One region of the Gordonia crocea genome, then DNA from elsewhere that is predicted to be linked to it. Evidence: predicted binding sites of a transcription regulator. Region 1 holds the regulator's gene; each other region holds the start of a gene.
What was found. Region 1 encodes LexA, which represses DNA repair genes until DNA is damaged. Its sites were predicted from a motif close to CGAACANNTGTTCG; they were not measured.
Positions count from the first base shown of each region.

Region 2: nbrcactino_RS09755 (DUF222 domain-containing protein) is a predicted target of LexA. The motif match lies at 2,855-2,868, and genes of this name have one in related genera.
Region 3: nbrcactino_RS14270 (HNH endonuclease signature motif containing protein) is a predicted target of LexA. The motif match lies at 2,370-2,383, and genes of this name have one in related genera.
Region 4: nbrcactino_RS11575 (SAV_6107 family HEPN domain-containing protein) is a predicted target of LexA. The motif match lies at 1,453-1,466, and genes of this name have one in related genera.

Region 1 covers NZ_BJOU01000001.1:2,319,956-2,323,717, forward strand. Annotated here, with positions in the region: gene hrpA (ATP-dependent RNA helicase HrpA) at 1-1,247, shown strand, start outside; gene nrdR (transcriptional regulator NrdR) at 1,253-1,702, opposite strand; gene nbrcactino_RS18195 (LysM peptidoglycan-binding domain-containing protein) at 1,745-2,284, opposite strand; gene lexA (transcriptional repressor LexA) at 2,433-3,122, shown strand; gene hflX (GTPase HflX) at 3,130-3,762, opposite strand, start outside.
Region 2 covers NZ_BJOU01000001.1:2,060,099-2,063,860, reverse strand. Annotated here, with positions in the region: gene nbrcactino_RS09765 (RsmB/NOP family class I SAM-dependent RNA methyltransferase) at 1-278, opposite strand, end outside; gene fmt (methionyl-tRNA formyltransferase) at 275-1,246, opposite strand; gene nbrcactino_RS09755 (DUF222 domain-containing protein) at 1,257-2,816, opposite strand; gene nbrcactino_RS09750 (primosomal protein N') at 2,935-3,762, opposite strand, start outside.
Region 3 covers NZ_BJOU01000011.1:20,902-24,663, reverse strand. Annotated here, with positions in the region: gene nbrcactino_RS14280 (lipase family protein) at 1-94, opposite strand, end outside; gene nbrcactino_RS14275 (putative immunity protein) at 202-738, shown strand; gene nbrcactino_RS14270 (HNH endonuclease signature motif containing protein) at 771-2,336, opposite strand; gene nbrcactino_RS14265 (lipoprotein LpqH) at 2,521-2,991, opposite strand; gene nbrcactino_RS14260 (MBL fold metallo-hydrolase) at 3,256-3,762, shown strand, end outside.
Region 4 covers NZ_BJOU01000001.1:2,451,507-2,455,268, reverse strand. Annotated here, with positions in the region: gene nbrcactino_RS11585 (phytoene desaturase family protein) at 1-657, opposite strand, end outside; gene nbrcactino_RS11580 (GNAT family N-acetyltransferase) at 654-1,358, opposite strand; gene nbrcactino_RS11575 (SAV_6107 family HEPN domain-containing protein) at 1,668-2,135, shown strand; gene nbrcactino_RS11570 (SCO2097 family morphological protein) at 2,245-2,628, shown strand; gene mraZ (division/cell wall cluster transcriptional repressor MraZ) at 3,046-3,489, shown strand; gene rsmH (16S rRNA (cytosine(1402)-N(4))-methyltransferase RsmH) at 3,641-3,762, shown strand, end outside.

The sequences.
Region 1 (3,762 bases):
CGCGCGACCTCGTCGACCACGTGCGCCCGGCCGGATTCGACTGGACGGTCCCGGGAATGCGCGAAGAGCTCGTGGCCGCCCTCATCAAGACGCTGCCCAAACAGATCCGCCGACTCGCCTCCCCCTCACCGCAATTCGCCGCAGCGGTGCTCGCCCGCCTCAAGCCGCGCAGTGAGCCGTTGCTCACCGGCGTGGCGCGGGAGTTGTCGGCCCTGACGCGGACGACGATCACCCCGGACACGTTCAACCTCGCGCGCATCGACGACCACCTCCAAATGAACTTCGCCCTCGTCGACGAGCGCGGCGACATCGTCGCCACCAGCCGCTCGCTGGCCCGGTTGCAACGCGACGAGGAGGCGCCCGGCGCGCGCACCGCGCCGGATCGGGTCACCGCCTCGACGTGGACGGCCGAGACTTTCGGGGATCTCGAGGAGTCGGTCTCCGCCGACATCGCCGGGCAGCGGGTGACCCGGTACCCGGGCCTCTCGCCCGTCGACGCGACGACCGTCGCATCCGCTCTTTTCCCGACCGCCCCCGCCCGCGACGCGGCCATGGTGCCGGCCGTCATCACGCTGCTCGCCGCGTCGACCCCGGCCTTGTCGAGGAAGACGGCGTCCTCGTTGAACCCGGCGCAACGGCTGGCCCTGAGTCAGCACCCCTACCCCGACCTCGACGCCCTGTTGGCCGACTGCACCCGCCGCGCCATCCGTGACTCCGTACCCACCGCCCGCGCATCCGCACTGCGCACCCCGTCGGCCTTCGCCGCGTTGCGCGCGGACCTCGCCCCGCAGATCACCGACCGGGCGCCGACCGCCTTCTTCGCGGCATTGGACGTGTTTGCGCTGGTCCCCGAGGTCCACGCGGCCATTGACTCGCGCACCGGAACGCTGGCGGCCGACGATGTCGCCGAACAGCTGGCCAACCTCGTCTTCGACGGCTTCATCGGCAGCACTCCGATCGACCGCCTCGCCGAGGTCCCCCGCTACCTTCGGGCGGCGATCATCCGACTCGAATCACTCGACACCGGTGCGGCCCGCGACCGGGACGCCCTCGCCGCCGTCGACCGCGTCATCGAACGGTGGAACCAACGGCTCCACCAGCTGCCCGAACACCGCCGCGAACCGTTCAACGACTACGCCCAGTGGATGGTTGAAGAGTTGCGCGTCGGATTGTTCGCCCAACGGCTCGGCACCGCCCATCCGGTGTCCGAAAAGCGAGTGCTCAAGGCATTCGACGCCTTCACCTGACGGAATCAGGCGCGATGGGCCTGCAGCAGGTCGATCTCGCGCTGGAAGTCGTCGAGCGACTCGAAGGACCGGTAGACCGAGGCGAAGCGCAGGTAGGCCACCTCGTCGAGATCGCGCAGCGGCCCGAGGATGGCCAATCCCACCTCGTGACTGGGTATCTCCGCCGACCCCGAGGAACGGACCGCGTCCTCCACCTGCGCAGCCAACTGGGCGAGGGCGTCCTCGTCGACCTGCCGCCCCTGGCAGGCCCGACGAACCCCCTTCATGACCTTCTCGCGGCTGAACGGCTCGGTCACCCCGTTGCGCTTGACGACGGCTAACACGGCCGACTCCACCGTGGTGAACCGGCGGCCACACTCGACACAGGAACGGCGGCGGCGGATCGCCTGCCCCTCGTCGGCAAGGCGCGAATCCACGACCTTGGTGTCTTCGTGCTTGCAGAAGGGGCAATGCATGTCCCCAACAATACCGGTGCGCCCCTCACCGGCGAACGCCGATCAGCGGTACACCGGGACGACCAGTGCCTGGCCCACGGTCAACGTCGGCGAGGTCATCGAATTGAGCGCCCGCAGCTGGTTCACCACTGCTTGTCGCGGCATGTCGGGTGCGATCCGGGCCGCGACTGCCGTCAGCGTCTCGCCGCCGCGAACATGCACAACCGACGTGGCGACCGGAGCCGGCGCCGACGCCGCCTCGTAGTTTCCGCCGACGATGGCGAACAGCCACACCAGCCCGGCCAGCGCGGCGCCCACCAGGATGGCCGCGGCGGCCTTGCGCCGGGCGAACACCCGGCTGTCCGGCGCCGGCCGTGCGACCCGCGGACGGCCATGGGCCGGTCCGGTGCACTCGCTGCCCCGGCCCGGGCGGGGTGCGGGCAGCCGCGTGTCGCGCGGCCCACGCAGCGCCCGGCCCTCCGACCGGGCGGGCCCGCGGTGCGGCTGGACCACACGCTGCCGATGGCCCGCCGCGGCGATCGGCCGCGACGTCGGAACGGCGTGGTGCGGGTGGCCCGGGCGGTACATCACCGATGCGCTCATCTTCGATCTCCTCGTTCGTACGTTCGATGCACTGATGTTCGAAGTTCTACCACGCCCGTCTGACAAAGTCTCGCGACACGTCGAACAAATGTTTGAAACTGTCGGTTTGTTTCGCTACCGTGGGGCTCAACCGAGAACAGGAGAAACCATGGCCAAGAAGAAGCCGCAGGCCGGCCTGACCGACTCACCGGCGGCCGTCGAGGCAACCCTGACCCAGCGCCAGCGCGACGTGCTGGAAGTCATCCGCAAGTCGGTCCGTGAGCGCGGCTACCCGCCGAGCATCCGCGAGATCGGCGACGCCGTCGGCCTGGTGTCGACCTCATCGGTGGCCTACCAGTTGCGCACCCTGGAGACCAAGGGCCTCCTCAAGCGCGACCCCCACCGACCACGCGCGGTGAACGTCGCGCCGGACAAGAACCAGCCGCCGCCCGGAGGCGCCGCGGCCGGGACCGACGGGATGCCCGCACCGACGTACGTGCCGGTCCTCGGACAGATCGCCGCGGGCGGCCCCATCCTCGCCGAGGAGGCCGTCGAAGACGTCTTCCCACTCCCCCGCGAACTCGTCGGGGACGGCACCCACTTCCTGTTGCGCGTCATCGGCGAATCAATGATCGACGCCGCGATCTGTGACGGCGACTGGGTGGTGGTCCGGCAGCAGAACGTCGCCGACAACGGCGACATCGTCGCCGCGATGATCGACGGCGAAGCCACCGTGAAGACGTTCAAGCGCGACGCCGACCACGTGTGGCTGATGCCGCACAACCCGCTGTTCGAGCCGATCCCCGGCGACCGCGCCGTCATCCTCGGCAAGGTCGTGACGGTGATGCGCCGGATCTGACGACCCCTCAGCCGCCGGTCCGGGTGAACTCCTCGAGTTCCCCGGCGAGCGCGGCGGGCACGCGGATCCTCATTTTCGTCCCCGTGGCGTGATGCTCGGTCGATCGGACTTCGCCGTCGGCATGGATCCGCGAGACGACGTCGCCACGGTCGAACGGCACATCGACGAAGATCTCGACGTCGTGGCGGCCCACCTCGTCGCGGACCCGGTTGAAGAGCCCGTCGAGGCCTTCCCCGGTTCGGGCGGAGATGAAGATCGCCCCCGGCAGCGCTGCCGCCAGTTCCGCGCGCGCCAGACCGTCCATCGCGTCGATCTTGTTGACCACCAACAGCTCCGGTGGCGCGGCGGCACCGTCACCACTCTCCTCGAGTACCTCGGCCAACACGGTGCGTACCGCGGCGACCTGGTCGAGCGGGAATGCCTCGGCCCCGTCGACCACGTGGATCAGCAGGTCGGCGTCGGCGACCTCCTCCAAGGTCGACCGGAAGGCCTCGACGAGTTGGGTCGGCAGGTGGCGGACGAATCCGACCGTGTCGGTGAAGACCACCTCGCGACCGTCGTCCAGGCGCGCGCGGCGTGTCGTCGGGTCCAGCGTCGCGAACAAGGCGTTCTGCACCAGGACACCCGATCCGGTCATCGC
Region 2 (3,762 bases), 260 kb from region 1:
ACATCCAGCAGTCTGGGGTCGATCTCGCCGACCGGCCGACCGGCCGCGTCGGTGATCACGGCGTCGAGCAATCCCTGCGCCCGTGCGGTGCCGTAGGTCAGTTCCGTCGCCAGGGCGGCGTCGCGTCCGCCGAGGCGCCGCTCGCGCAACAGCGAGGGCAGCAGCAGGTTGGCGTACGCATCGCGTTCCCGGACTGCGCGCAGCACCTCCAGCGCGGTGGTGCGCACCTGGTCGATGGGCTTGTCGCGGAACTTGCGGTTCGACCGGCGGTCGTTCATCGCAGCACCGTCTCTGCATCGAGTCGCGCACCCCGCGCCCAGTCGGCGGCGGGCATCTGCTTCTTTCCCGGTGGAATCACCCAGGTGAGTGCGACCACCTCGTCCGCGGTGCCGACGTAAACGGCCTTCTTCGCCGCCACCACCTCCCCCGGGCGCAGCGACGCCGGTGCCGCCGGTTCGCCCGCGACATTGCGGCGCAACGGCCCGACGCGCAGCCGGGTCTGTGCGCCGCCGGCCTCGAGGAGGGCCCACGCTCCCGGATCCGGGGTGTGCGCGCGGATCAGCCGGTCGACGATGTGCGCCGGGCGGTCCCAGACGATGCGGGCGTCGTCGACGGTGATCTTCGGCGCATACGACACGTCGTGCTCGGGTTGGGCAACCGGGGCGAGTTCCCCGGCCTCGATGCCGTCGAGCGTGGCCACGAGCAGTCGGGCGCCGGAATCGGCCAGGCGGCCCAACAACTCGCCGCTGGTGTCGGTGGGCCCGATATCGGTGGTGAGGGTGCCGTAGACCGGTCCGGTGTCCAGACCGGCCTCGAGTTGGAAGGTACTCGCACCGGTCACCGTGTCACCGGCGGCGATAGCAGCCTGGACCGGCCCGGCACCGCGCCACGCCGGCAGCAGCGAGAAGTGCAGGTTGATCCAGCCGTGGGCCGGGAGGACGAGCAGCGCCGGCGGGATCAGCGCGCCGTATGCCACCACGGCGGCACAGTCCGGCGCCCAGCGCGCCAGCTGCTCCTGGACCTCGGCAACGACCTGACCGCCCTCGACGAGTCGCTCCGGGGTGAATACCTCGATGCCCAGTTCGTCGGCTCGCCGCGCCACCTCGCTGCGGCTGACCTTGCGGCCGCGGCCCGAGACCGCATCGGGACGTGACAGCACCCCGACGACCTCGTGGTCGGGTGACTCGTGCAGAGCACTGAGCGAGGGCACCGCGGCAGCGGGCGTGCCGGCAAAGAGGACGCGCATTCGGTCAATACTAGGCGGCACCGGCCGGGCGAGAGGCCGCGGTGTTCGGCAACGCCGCGGGATCCTCCTGTTCCGCGGGTGGGTCCGAATCGGTGGCGGCCTGGGCCGGTTCAGCACGGTGCCCCAGCGAGTGGACGGGGTCGTGGACGGGGTTGGTCCGCCAGGGCCCGTCACTGCCGGTCAGGCGCCAGCCGGTGCGCCCGGCGTCCGGTCCGGCGGTCAGTGGCCGCGTTTGCCATTGACCCGGCCGGTCACCGACATTGCGGTTGTCGGCCCCGCAGGCCGCGGCAAGATCGCCGAGATCGGTCTGCCCGCCGTCGGCCCAGTCGGCGGCGGCGTGGTGCGCCTGCGTGCGGGAGAACGGCTCGGTGCAGAGTGGCCGGGTGCATCCACGGTCCCGGCCGAACAACGCCAACCGCTGGGCCAGGGTCGCAATCCGCTTTCCACGGCCGAAGTCGAGGACCTGGCGGGTCGAGTTCTTGAACACCTCCAGCCAGGGCACCGCGTCGGCGGCCACCGCGACGAGGTCGCCGACGGGAATGAGGGTTCCGGTCGCGGTGAGCCCGACTCCGGCCCGCCGTGCCAGATCTGCCTCATCGACGGTGATCACCAATTGCGCCGGAATCCGATCGGGCGAACCGAACGCTTCCCGCCCGAGCAACCAGTCCAACCCTTTGTCGAGCGCGTCATGATTGCGCTGGGCCGGGGTGCGCCGATCCCGGGCAGCCGCGTCGCTCGCGACGACGCGGTCCTGGGTCCCCAATTGGGCCGCCGACCCCGACAGCGAGTCTTCGTCGTCGGGGTTGTTCATCCCCGGCTTGGCCCAGTTGTCCAACAACACTTCCAACTTCGCGCGCACCGCCGGGGTCAGGTACCCAGAGATCTTCGACATCAGCCGGGCGTCTTGACGGCCGATGGTGATGCCGCGCTGCCGGCGCCGATCGACATCGTCGGTCAACGTTCCGTCGGGATCGAGGTGGGCCAAGATCCGCTGGCCCAGCTTCCCGATCTCCTCGGGCATCACTTCTCGGGCCGCGGTGCTGAGCATCGCCACCGCCAGCTCGGTGTCCTCGGTGGTGACGGCACCGGGGATCTTGTCGAGGACCTTTTCCACCTCGCGGACATGATGTCCACCGACCTCGCCGGCGGCCACGGCCTCGGCGAGTCGTTCGCGCTTGGGTGCCAACTTCTCCCCCGTCATAGCGGTCAACCGTCCGATCGTCGCGGCGATCTGCTCCCGGAACTTGGCTTCGGTCGCACCGAGCCGCAGATGCTGCGCGTAGAAATCGCGCGGCTTGGCGTGTCCGGTCCGCAGGAAGACCTGGCGGTCATTCACCTCGACGAAGAATGCCGCGTCCACACCGTCGATCCGCCGACGGGTCGTCTCCAGCGACTCCACCGCGGCCAGTACGTCGCCGTCGGTCATCAGTCCCAGCGGCGCGGCCGACAGCTTCTGCACCGCCGCATCGATCAGCCTGGCCAACTCCAACGGCGACTCCGACAACCCGGACTCTGACAACCCGGACCCTGGCAACCGTGACTCCTCCGATCCGAGTGTGACGTCGACCATGAAATCACCCCCGTGAACTGCGACTAGCCCGATCTATTCGAACTGGTGTTCAGTTTACCAGCGCGGTGTGACCTGCGCCACTACCGAATCGGGTGGCCTTTCGGCGGGATCGCGGTCATCACCCGATCGTCGACGGATCGACCTGGACCCGCAGCGGGCCCGCCTCACCTCCGGAGACCCGGCGCGCTTGAGCCGCGGTCAACGCCGCGGCGAGCGCGCGCCCGTGGCGCCGGTCAACCCGGACCAGCAGCCGCTCGTACTCGTCGACGGAACGGCCTCGGTCGGTGCGCTCCCCGCCCGCCGGGCCGCGCACGCCGGGCGGTAGCGGGACCGGCCCCAAGACGCTCGCGCCGTCGGGGAGTTCGAGGGCATCGACGAAGGCCCGCACCGCACCCGGCGTCCCATCGACGGCTGCCATGGTCACCGCCGGCGGAAAGCCCAATTCGGCGCGGGCGGAAAGCTGGTCGGCGGCGAAGCCAACCGGGTCCCACCGCACGAGCGCCTGCACGACGGGAAGATCGTTGTCGGCCAGCAGCACGACGTTCCCGCCGTCGACGGCTGGTCTGGCCAGGGCCGCGATGGCGAACCAATGCCGGGCGGCGTCCTCGTCGGCGCGCAGGTCCTCCCGGTCCAGTTGCGCCCAGGTGTCGACCGCGATGACCGTGCCATACCCGGCGCCGTCGACGATCGGCTCGGCCCCGGGGGTCGCGACGACCAGCCGTGCCCCGTCGGCGATGAGGTCGACGCGGCGCGCCCCATCGCTGGTCACCACCGGCACCCCGCGGAATGCCCGCCCCAGTTCCTCCGCGGTGCGGGCCGCGCCGATGGTGCGCGCCCGGATCTCGGTGGAACCGCAGGCCGCACACCGAGGCGCGGGGTCCGCGCGCCCGCACCAACGGCACGACACCGAGTGGTCCGGCGCCATGGCCAGCGGCCCGTGGCAGTG
Region 3 (3,762 bases), on a different contig from region 1:
CGGCGCGCTGGGCGTCGGTCAAATGCCGTGCCGCCCACTCGTTCAGGCGACGCCGCGTTGCCGTGTTTCGCAAGGGCGCAGTCACACCAGCCATTCAACGGCACCGGCGTCGTCGGCGGTGGGATTCCGTCGACGCCGGTCGCGGTGCGGGGTTAGTGTCGTCGCGGTGGTCCAGGGGGACGGTGGAAGCGGAGGTGGCCGATGGTCTCGGTTCAAACCCTGAGCGAGGACGAGCGGCGCACCGTGGCGCGGTGGGCTTTGGCCTGTGCCGAGCGGGTGGTGCCGCTGTTCGACGCCGACGCGGATTCGCGCGCCCAGATCCGTGACGCGGTCGAACGGACACGGGCCTACAGCGCGGGCGAGGGCGTGACGGCCCAGGAGATTCGCAAACGCCTCGTTGCGGCGACCGCGGCCAAAGCCGCCACGACGCCGGCCGGTGCCGCTGCGGCCCGATCCGTCGCCCAAGCCTCGGCGGTCGCCCACATGGGCGCCCATGCGCTGGGGGCGGCGGCCTACGCGGCCAAGGCGGTCGCCCTGGCCAATCCGGAGAATCCCGAGGCGGTGGCCGACGAGATCGCGTGGCAGATGGCGCAGCTCGCGGACGCGGAGCGGGCGATTCTGCGGCAGTTGCCGGAGGTCGGCACGGACTCGTCGGGACCGTTGGGCCCCGGCCTGTTGGCGACCGGCCAACTCGGTGCCGCGATTACCGAGCTGCAAGCCCGGATCGGCCACAGCTAGCCGCGTCAACCCGTCCAGAGTGCGCGCACCGCTCACGCAATGTCGACGAGGAGGCGGGTCAGCGCTGTTTCGACCGGTGACTCCGGTGGCGGCCGGTGGTGTGGCCGGGTGCGGTACATCGTCGGCCGGGGTGTGCGCGTAGGTCCGGTTCTCCCGGAATCCGGGGGTGCGGGGCACTGGGCAGCGCGGGGGTGGTTGAGCGGATTGGTCCGGTAGGGATGATCGCTGCCGGTGAGCCGCCAACCGGTCCGTCCTTCTCGGGGGCCGGCGGGAATCGGGGCGGTTTCCCATTGGCCGGGTCTGGTGCCGACGTTGCGGTTGTCGGGGCCGCAGGCCGGCGTGAGGTCGTTGACGTCGGTCTTGCCGCCGAGGGCCCAGTCCTGCGCGGCATGGTGGGCCTGGGTACGGGAGAAGGGTTCGGTGCACCCGGGGCGGGTGCAACCGTGATGGGCGCCGAAGAGTGCCAGGCGCTGGGCTTTGGTGGCGATGCGCTTGCTGCGGGCGAAGTCGAGAACGGTGCGGGTGTGGGTCTTGAAGACCTCCAGGTGCGGTGTGGCATCCGCGGCGAGGGAGATCAGGTCGCTGGTGGGGATCATCGTGCCGGTCGCGGTCAGGGCGACCCCCGCGCGGCGCGCCAGATCGGCCTCGTCGATGGTGATGACGAGTTCGGCGGGCAGGCGGTGGGGCCGGCCGAGGGCCTGGTGGCCGAGGATCCAGTCGAGGCCGCGTTCGAGGGCGTCGTGGTTGCGCTGGGCGGGCAGGCGGGAGTCGCGCCGGGCGGATTCGGCAAGGGAGGTCCGGTCGGCGTCGGTGAGGTCGGCCTTGGATCCGGTGTGGGTTTCCGGGTCGTCGGGGTTGTTCATCCCGGGGGCGGCCCAGTTGTCCAGGAGGACTTCGAGTTTCGCGCGCAGCGCCGGGGTGAGGTAGCCGCTGATCTTGGACATGAGTTGGCCGTCTTGGCGGCCGATGGTGATGCCGCGGCGGAGTTGGCGATCGGTGTCGTCGGCGAGGGTGCCGTCGGGGTCGAGGTGGGCCAGCAGGCGTTGCCCGAGGGGCCGCAGGTCGGCGGGCGCCATTTCGGCGGCGGAGCCGGCGAGGATGGTGGTGGCGGTGTCTACCTCGTCGGGTGAGGTGGACCGGGGAATCTTGGCGAGGATCGATTCGACTTCGATGACGTGCTCGGCCGAGATCGTTCCCTCGGCCGCGGCCGCCGCGAGGGGTTCGCGTTTGGGGGGCAGTTTGTCGCCGGTCATGGCGGTGAAGACGCCGATGGATTCGGCGGTGATGAGGCGGCGTTTGGCCTCGCCGTGGCCCAGTCGTAGATGTTGGGCATAGAACCGCTTGACAGTGGTGTGGCCGGTGCGGGTGAACAAGTCGCGGTCGCTGACCTCGACGAGCAACGCGGTATTGGCGGCCGCTGATCGCCGCCAGGCGCGCTCCAAGGTCTCCACCGCGGCCAGAACCTCGGCGTCCCCGGCCCGCGACAGCGGCATGGCGGCCAGTTTGGCGATCACCGCGTCGGCCAGTTCGGTCAGGGCGAGTGGGGAATCGGGAAGGGCGCCCGGATCGATCCCAGTGCTGGTCAACTGTGCTGTCATCGGTGGTCACCCCCTCGCGCGTCGCCGAATGCTCGAATATATGTTCAGTGTACCTCAATAGTGTGACCTGGGCAACACCGATCAGGCGTGGAACAGTCGACGGCTGGGCCGGCACCCGCCCCTCGACGCACTGAACTGTGGCCCCAGTGCGGGACCACAGCTCAGTGTGTGACTCAGAAGGTGATCAGGGGCAGGTCACCTTGATCTCGAAGGACTTCTTCGCCGGCGACATCGGGTTGGCGGTGTCGACTCCCGTCACCGTGCCGGTGATGGTGTAGGTGTTGCCGTCTTTGGTGGCCTTCGCCTCGCCGCCCGGCGTGCCCTTGGCGTAGCCGAGTGCCTGGCCGTTGGTGACACCGAGCCCGACGGTTTCCACCGTCGGGTTGTCGCCCGTCGTCAGCGTCGCCCCGACCCCCGCGGTTGCCCCGCCGGCCGTGTCGCCGATGGCGATGACGACCTTGCCGGCGTTCTCGGTGCAGACGACCGTCTTCGATGACATCTCCAACGGTTTGCCGTCGACGGTGACTGAGGCCTCGCCGCCGGTCTTCATCGCGTTCCCGGAGGTGTTGCTGTCGGAATCGCTGGAACACGCGCCCATGGCGCCGATAAGACCGACCGCGCCGGCGGTCGCGAAGAAGAGATGGATCTTGCGCATGACTGGCTCCAAAGTCCGTGTGACGAGCAGTCCGGTTGAACTGCTGGAATGACGGTAGACCTGCGTGTTCACCGCGATCGGCGATTGGGAAACGGACGGTGCGGGTGGGTCACGCGGTGCTGGTGAGTGCGGTCGAACCCGGATCTGAACCCCCCGATCGCACGGCATGATGGGGACATGGGCACCGAACAGCGTCGACTGGGACCGAATGTCACGCGCTGGGTGTCGCCACACGCGGGCGGATACCCCTACGGAAATCCGATCATGGTGACCGGGCGAGACGCCACCGTCCTGCTCGACAGTGCCGTCGGCGTCGACCCGCCACCGGCGGATTTGCTACTCCTGAGCCACTATCACGAGGACCACACCGTCGATGCGGCCACGCGCGCCCGACGCGTGGCGATTCACCACCGCGACGCTCCCGCGCTGCACAGTTGGGGCGGCTTCCTCGAGCACTACGGCCTGCCGCGGGGGGAGTGGGAGACCGACCTGGTCGAGCAATTCGGGTGGGCCCCGCTTCCCGCGGTCGACACCTTCGACGACACCGAGGTGTACGACCTCGGCGGCGGGGTCGCGATCCGGGTGGTCCCGCTCCCGGGGCACACGGCCGGGCATTGCGGCTTCCTCGTCGAACCCGACGGGGTGTTCTACATCGCCGACGTCGAGCTCTCCTCCTTCGGACCGGTCTACGGCGACCGCGACTCCAGCCTCGCCGACGTGCGGTCCACCCTCGCGGCCGTCGCCGACGTCGACGCGGCCGTCGTCGTGCCG
Region 4 (3,762 bases), 130 kb from region 1:
GGTGCCCGGCAGGTCGGTGGGCGGACCGGATTGTGCGCCGAACCAGGCCAGCGCGGCTTTGAGTCGCTCGGAATCGAACCACCGGTCGAGCAGGGCGTCGCCGGAGCCCAGCATGTCCTGCGACATCGAGGACAGCCGGCCGACCACCGAGCGGCGTGCGCTGGGCGTTCGCCAGCCCGGGCGCGCGAAGACGGTGGCGAACCGCGACGGCGTCGGCTCGCGGTTGAACGCCGCCATGGTCGCGCGCGCCCGCGGTGCCCAGCGGGCCACGAACGCGCCGTAGGCGTCGGCATCGGCCCGGCCGCAGGACCGTTCGATCGAGGCGCACGTCGCGGCGAGATCGCGCTGGAAGACGATGGCCTCGTCGTCGTCGTTCTCGGCGGGCGCGAAGGCCCAGGGGTCGCAGTCGATGTAGCGCAACCCGAAACGCGGGAGGTCCAGCTCGTCGAGGATCGGGGTGTGGCGGATCATGATGTGCGCCGACGAGCCGCGATCCACCGCATAGCCGGGGAACCGCTCGACGGTGGAGACGGCGCCGCCGGGGATGCTGTCGCGTTCCAGGACGCAGACCGAGCGGCCGGCCCGGGCGAGGTAGGCCGCGGCGATCAGCCCGTTGTGCCCGGCCCCGATGATGATCGCGTCGTAGTCCCGGCTCACCGCTGGCCGACCGGGTCCTGGGTTTGGCGCCCGGCCACCGGCAGCGGCAGTTCGCGGCCGAGGAAGGCGAACGGCCGGGGATCGCCGACGAAGGTGAAATTGCGCAAGACGTCGGAAAAGCCGAAGCGGCGGTACAGCGACCAGGCTCGATTGGCCTCACCGACCACCTCGGGCGTGGACAGCAGGACCCGCGCCTCGGTCCGGTCGGCGAGCAGGGCGCTCAACAGTGCTTGGCCGACGCCGCCACCCTGGGCGTCGGGGTGCACGTGCAGTTCGGTGAGCTCGAAGTAGTCGGCCAGGACGCGCGCGGCCTCGTCGGCGGGGCACCCCGCCTGGCGCAGGCCGGTGCGGAGCTGCTGGTTCCACCACTGATCGGGGGCGCCGCGATAGCCGTAGGCGATGCCGACGAGGACTTCGGCGCGGGTCTCGCCCCGGGCGGCGACCGGGTCGAGGCGGCGCTGGTGCAGGGAGTGGGCGGTCGTCGATCGGCGCAGCCACGTGCCGCCCGTGCGATCGGTGTCCAGGCTGGCGACCGCGCCGAAAGCGCTCCACCCGGGCCGGGCGATGTGGTCGCGCCACAGGGCGCGCCGCTGGGCCTCGATACCGCGCGGATAGCCCATTGCCGTGACGTAGACATTGAGCGCCGGGTCGAGCCAGCGGTGGGAGTCCCCGCCGTAGAGCCGCACCACGCGCACGTCCACCGGTGCGCTGACCGGCTCGTTGGGCATCTTGATCTCTCCCTGTGTCGCAGCAGCGGTTGAGCCCGCCGCACGATCACGCTAGCATCGATGACATCGAACATAGTTTCGATACTCGGCCGGTCCGGCGCCACCGGCCGTCGGGGTTCGGCCGGCGCCGCGGAGGGAAGCCGAGGCGCCGGCCGGGCATCCGCCGCGGTCCGGAATGTCCGACCGAGCCGATACGTTCCGGGTGACAGCGGATGACGCCGACGGAAGACGCCGGCGGAAGACGCCGACGGAAGACGGGCGAGCAAGGAGGTGGCAGGGGAGATGGCGACGACGAACGCGGCGGTCGACCACCGGGTGGTGCTCGATGCCCATCGCCTGCTCGACCAGGCCGTGCGGATCGCCGACGAGGGGGATGTCGTGGCCGGCAACGCCGAGCGGTTGCGGCTGTATTACCTCGCGTCGCTGCGCGCGGCCGGTTCCATCCTCACCGTGCTGGAGTCGCGCCGCCGGGCCCCGAGGGGTCAGCGCAGCGCCTGGGTTCGGTTGGGCGCGCAAGCGCGCGCGACGGCCGATGACGGCGGCCTGGCCGCCGCGGCGGAGTTCTTCGCCGCCCACTCGGGGGTCCGGCACCGCATCGAGACCGGGCTCGTCACCGATGTCGACCAGGCGGTGGTGGCGCGGATGCGCGTGCGCCTCACGGCTTTCCTGGCAATCGGCGAGGCGGTGCTGGCCGATTATGAGCAGGGGCGGACGCCCTTGGCCGCGCCGTCCCAGCAACGTTCGGCCTGAATCGGCGTGGTTGGTCCCCGCGAATGGGCGCAACGGGCGGCGAATTGTGGTCGTTCTGCGCTTCACCTCGTATCATGGAGGTGACCAGCACGATTGAGGAGGCAGGGCGGTGCCACTATCCGAACACGAGCAGCGCATGCTCGACCAGATTGAGAATGCGCTGTATGCGGACGACCCCAAGTTCGCCTCGACCGTGCACCGCGGTGGACGTGCGCCGAGTCGTCGGCGGTTGCAGGCCGTCGCGATCTTCCTCGTCGGGCTCGCGCTTCTTGTCGGCGGAATCGTTGCGGGCGTTCACGTCGGCGGGTTCCCGATCCTGAGCCTCATCGGCTTCCTCGTCATGTTTGCCGCGGGATTGCTGGCGCTCCGCGGCGGCAAGCCGTCACTCAAGTCGGTCGACGGCGGTGCCGGGCCCACTCGGCCGGCGGCGCCGGCGCGCAGTTTCTCCGAGCGGATGGAAGACCGCTTCAACCGCCGCTTCACCGAGGAGTAGCGACCAGGGCCGGTCTACCGGCCCGCAGACCTCACCCGGGGCCGCGCATCATCACGATGCGCGGCCCCGGGTTTTTGTCGTCTGTGGAACCCGGGCCGCCGTGGGGGTGGGCTTTCCCCACGGTGCCCCACCGGGTCACCCGACGATTCCCCACATTCCACCACCGGGTGCTGTAGCTACATATCACCAGGCACTTTAGAACGCTCTAGTCCCACTGGTAACCGCCTGAATCAGCTGCGACACGGCGTGTCCGCCCCTGGCTCGCAATACTACTTACCGCTTTGAACTGCATTTTTGCTAGCCAGTGGGGCAGCGGTGGCGCGATTGGGGTGGAAAGTGGTGGAAAGTGGGGTAGAGTGTGGTCACTGGGTGAGGCGAACCGGACGTCGAAACCCAGCAGCGGGCGGGAGGTGTCAGATGTCGAGTCAGCGGCTCGTCGGCACTTACACGCCCAAGTTGGACGACAAGGGGCGGCTCACACTGCCCGCGAAGTTTCGAGACGCATTGGCAGGAGGGGTGATGGTCACTCGCAACCAGGACAACAGCCTCGCCGTCTACCGCCTCGAGGACTTCGACGTGATCGCAGAGAGGACCAGGGCGGCATCGCGCAACAACCCGCAGGCGCGCGCCTTCCAGCGGTACTTCTTCGCCAGCGCGGACGAACAGCGGCCGGACGGGCAGGGGCGGATCAGCCTCTCGCCGGATCACCGCAAGTACGCCGGTCTGACGAAGGAGTGCGTGGTCATCGGCAGCTTCGACCACCTCGAGATCTGGGACGCCCAGACGTGGGAGGCCTACCAGGCCGACCACGAGGAGGACTTCTCGGCGGCCGGCTCGGAAGCCTTCGAGACCCTCCTCTGACAACTCCATGAGCCCCGAGACCACCTCCATGGGTGAGACGAGGCCTACGCCCGATCCGGCCCTGACGCACTTCCCCAGCGCCAGGTTCGCGATCGGGCGGGGACCCCGGTTCATCCATCCCCACGGCCCGGCGACACGAGAAGGACGCGCGATGAGCGGCGGTGAGCACGGCCACATCCCGGTGATGGCACAGCGGATCCTCGATCTGCTCGCCCCTGCGGTGACTCGGCACAGCGCCACCGGGGAAGGTGCGGTCGTCGTCGACGCCACCCT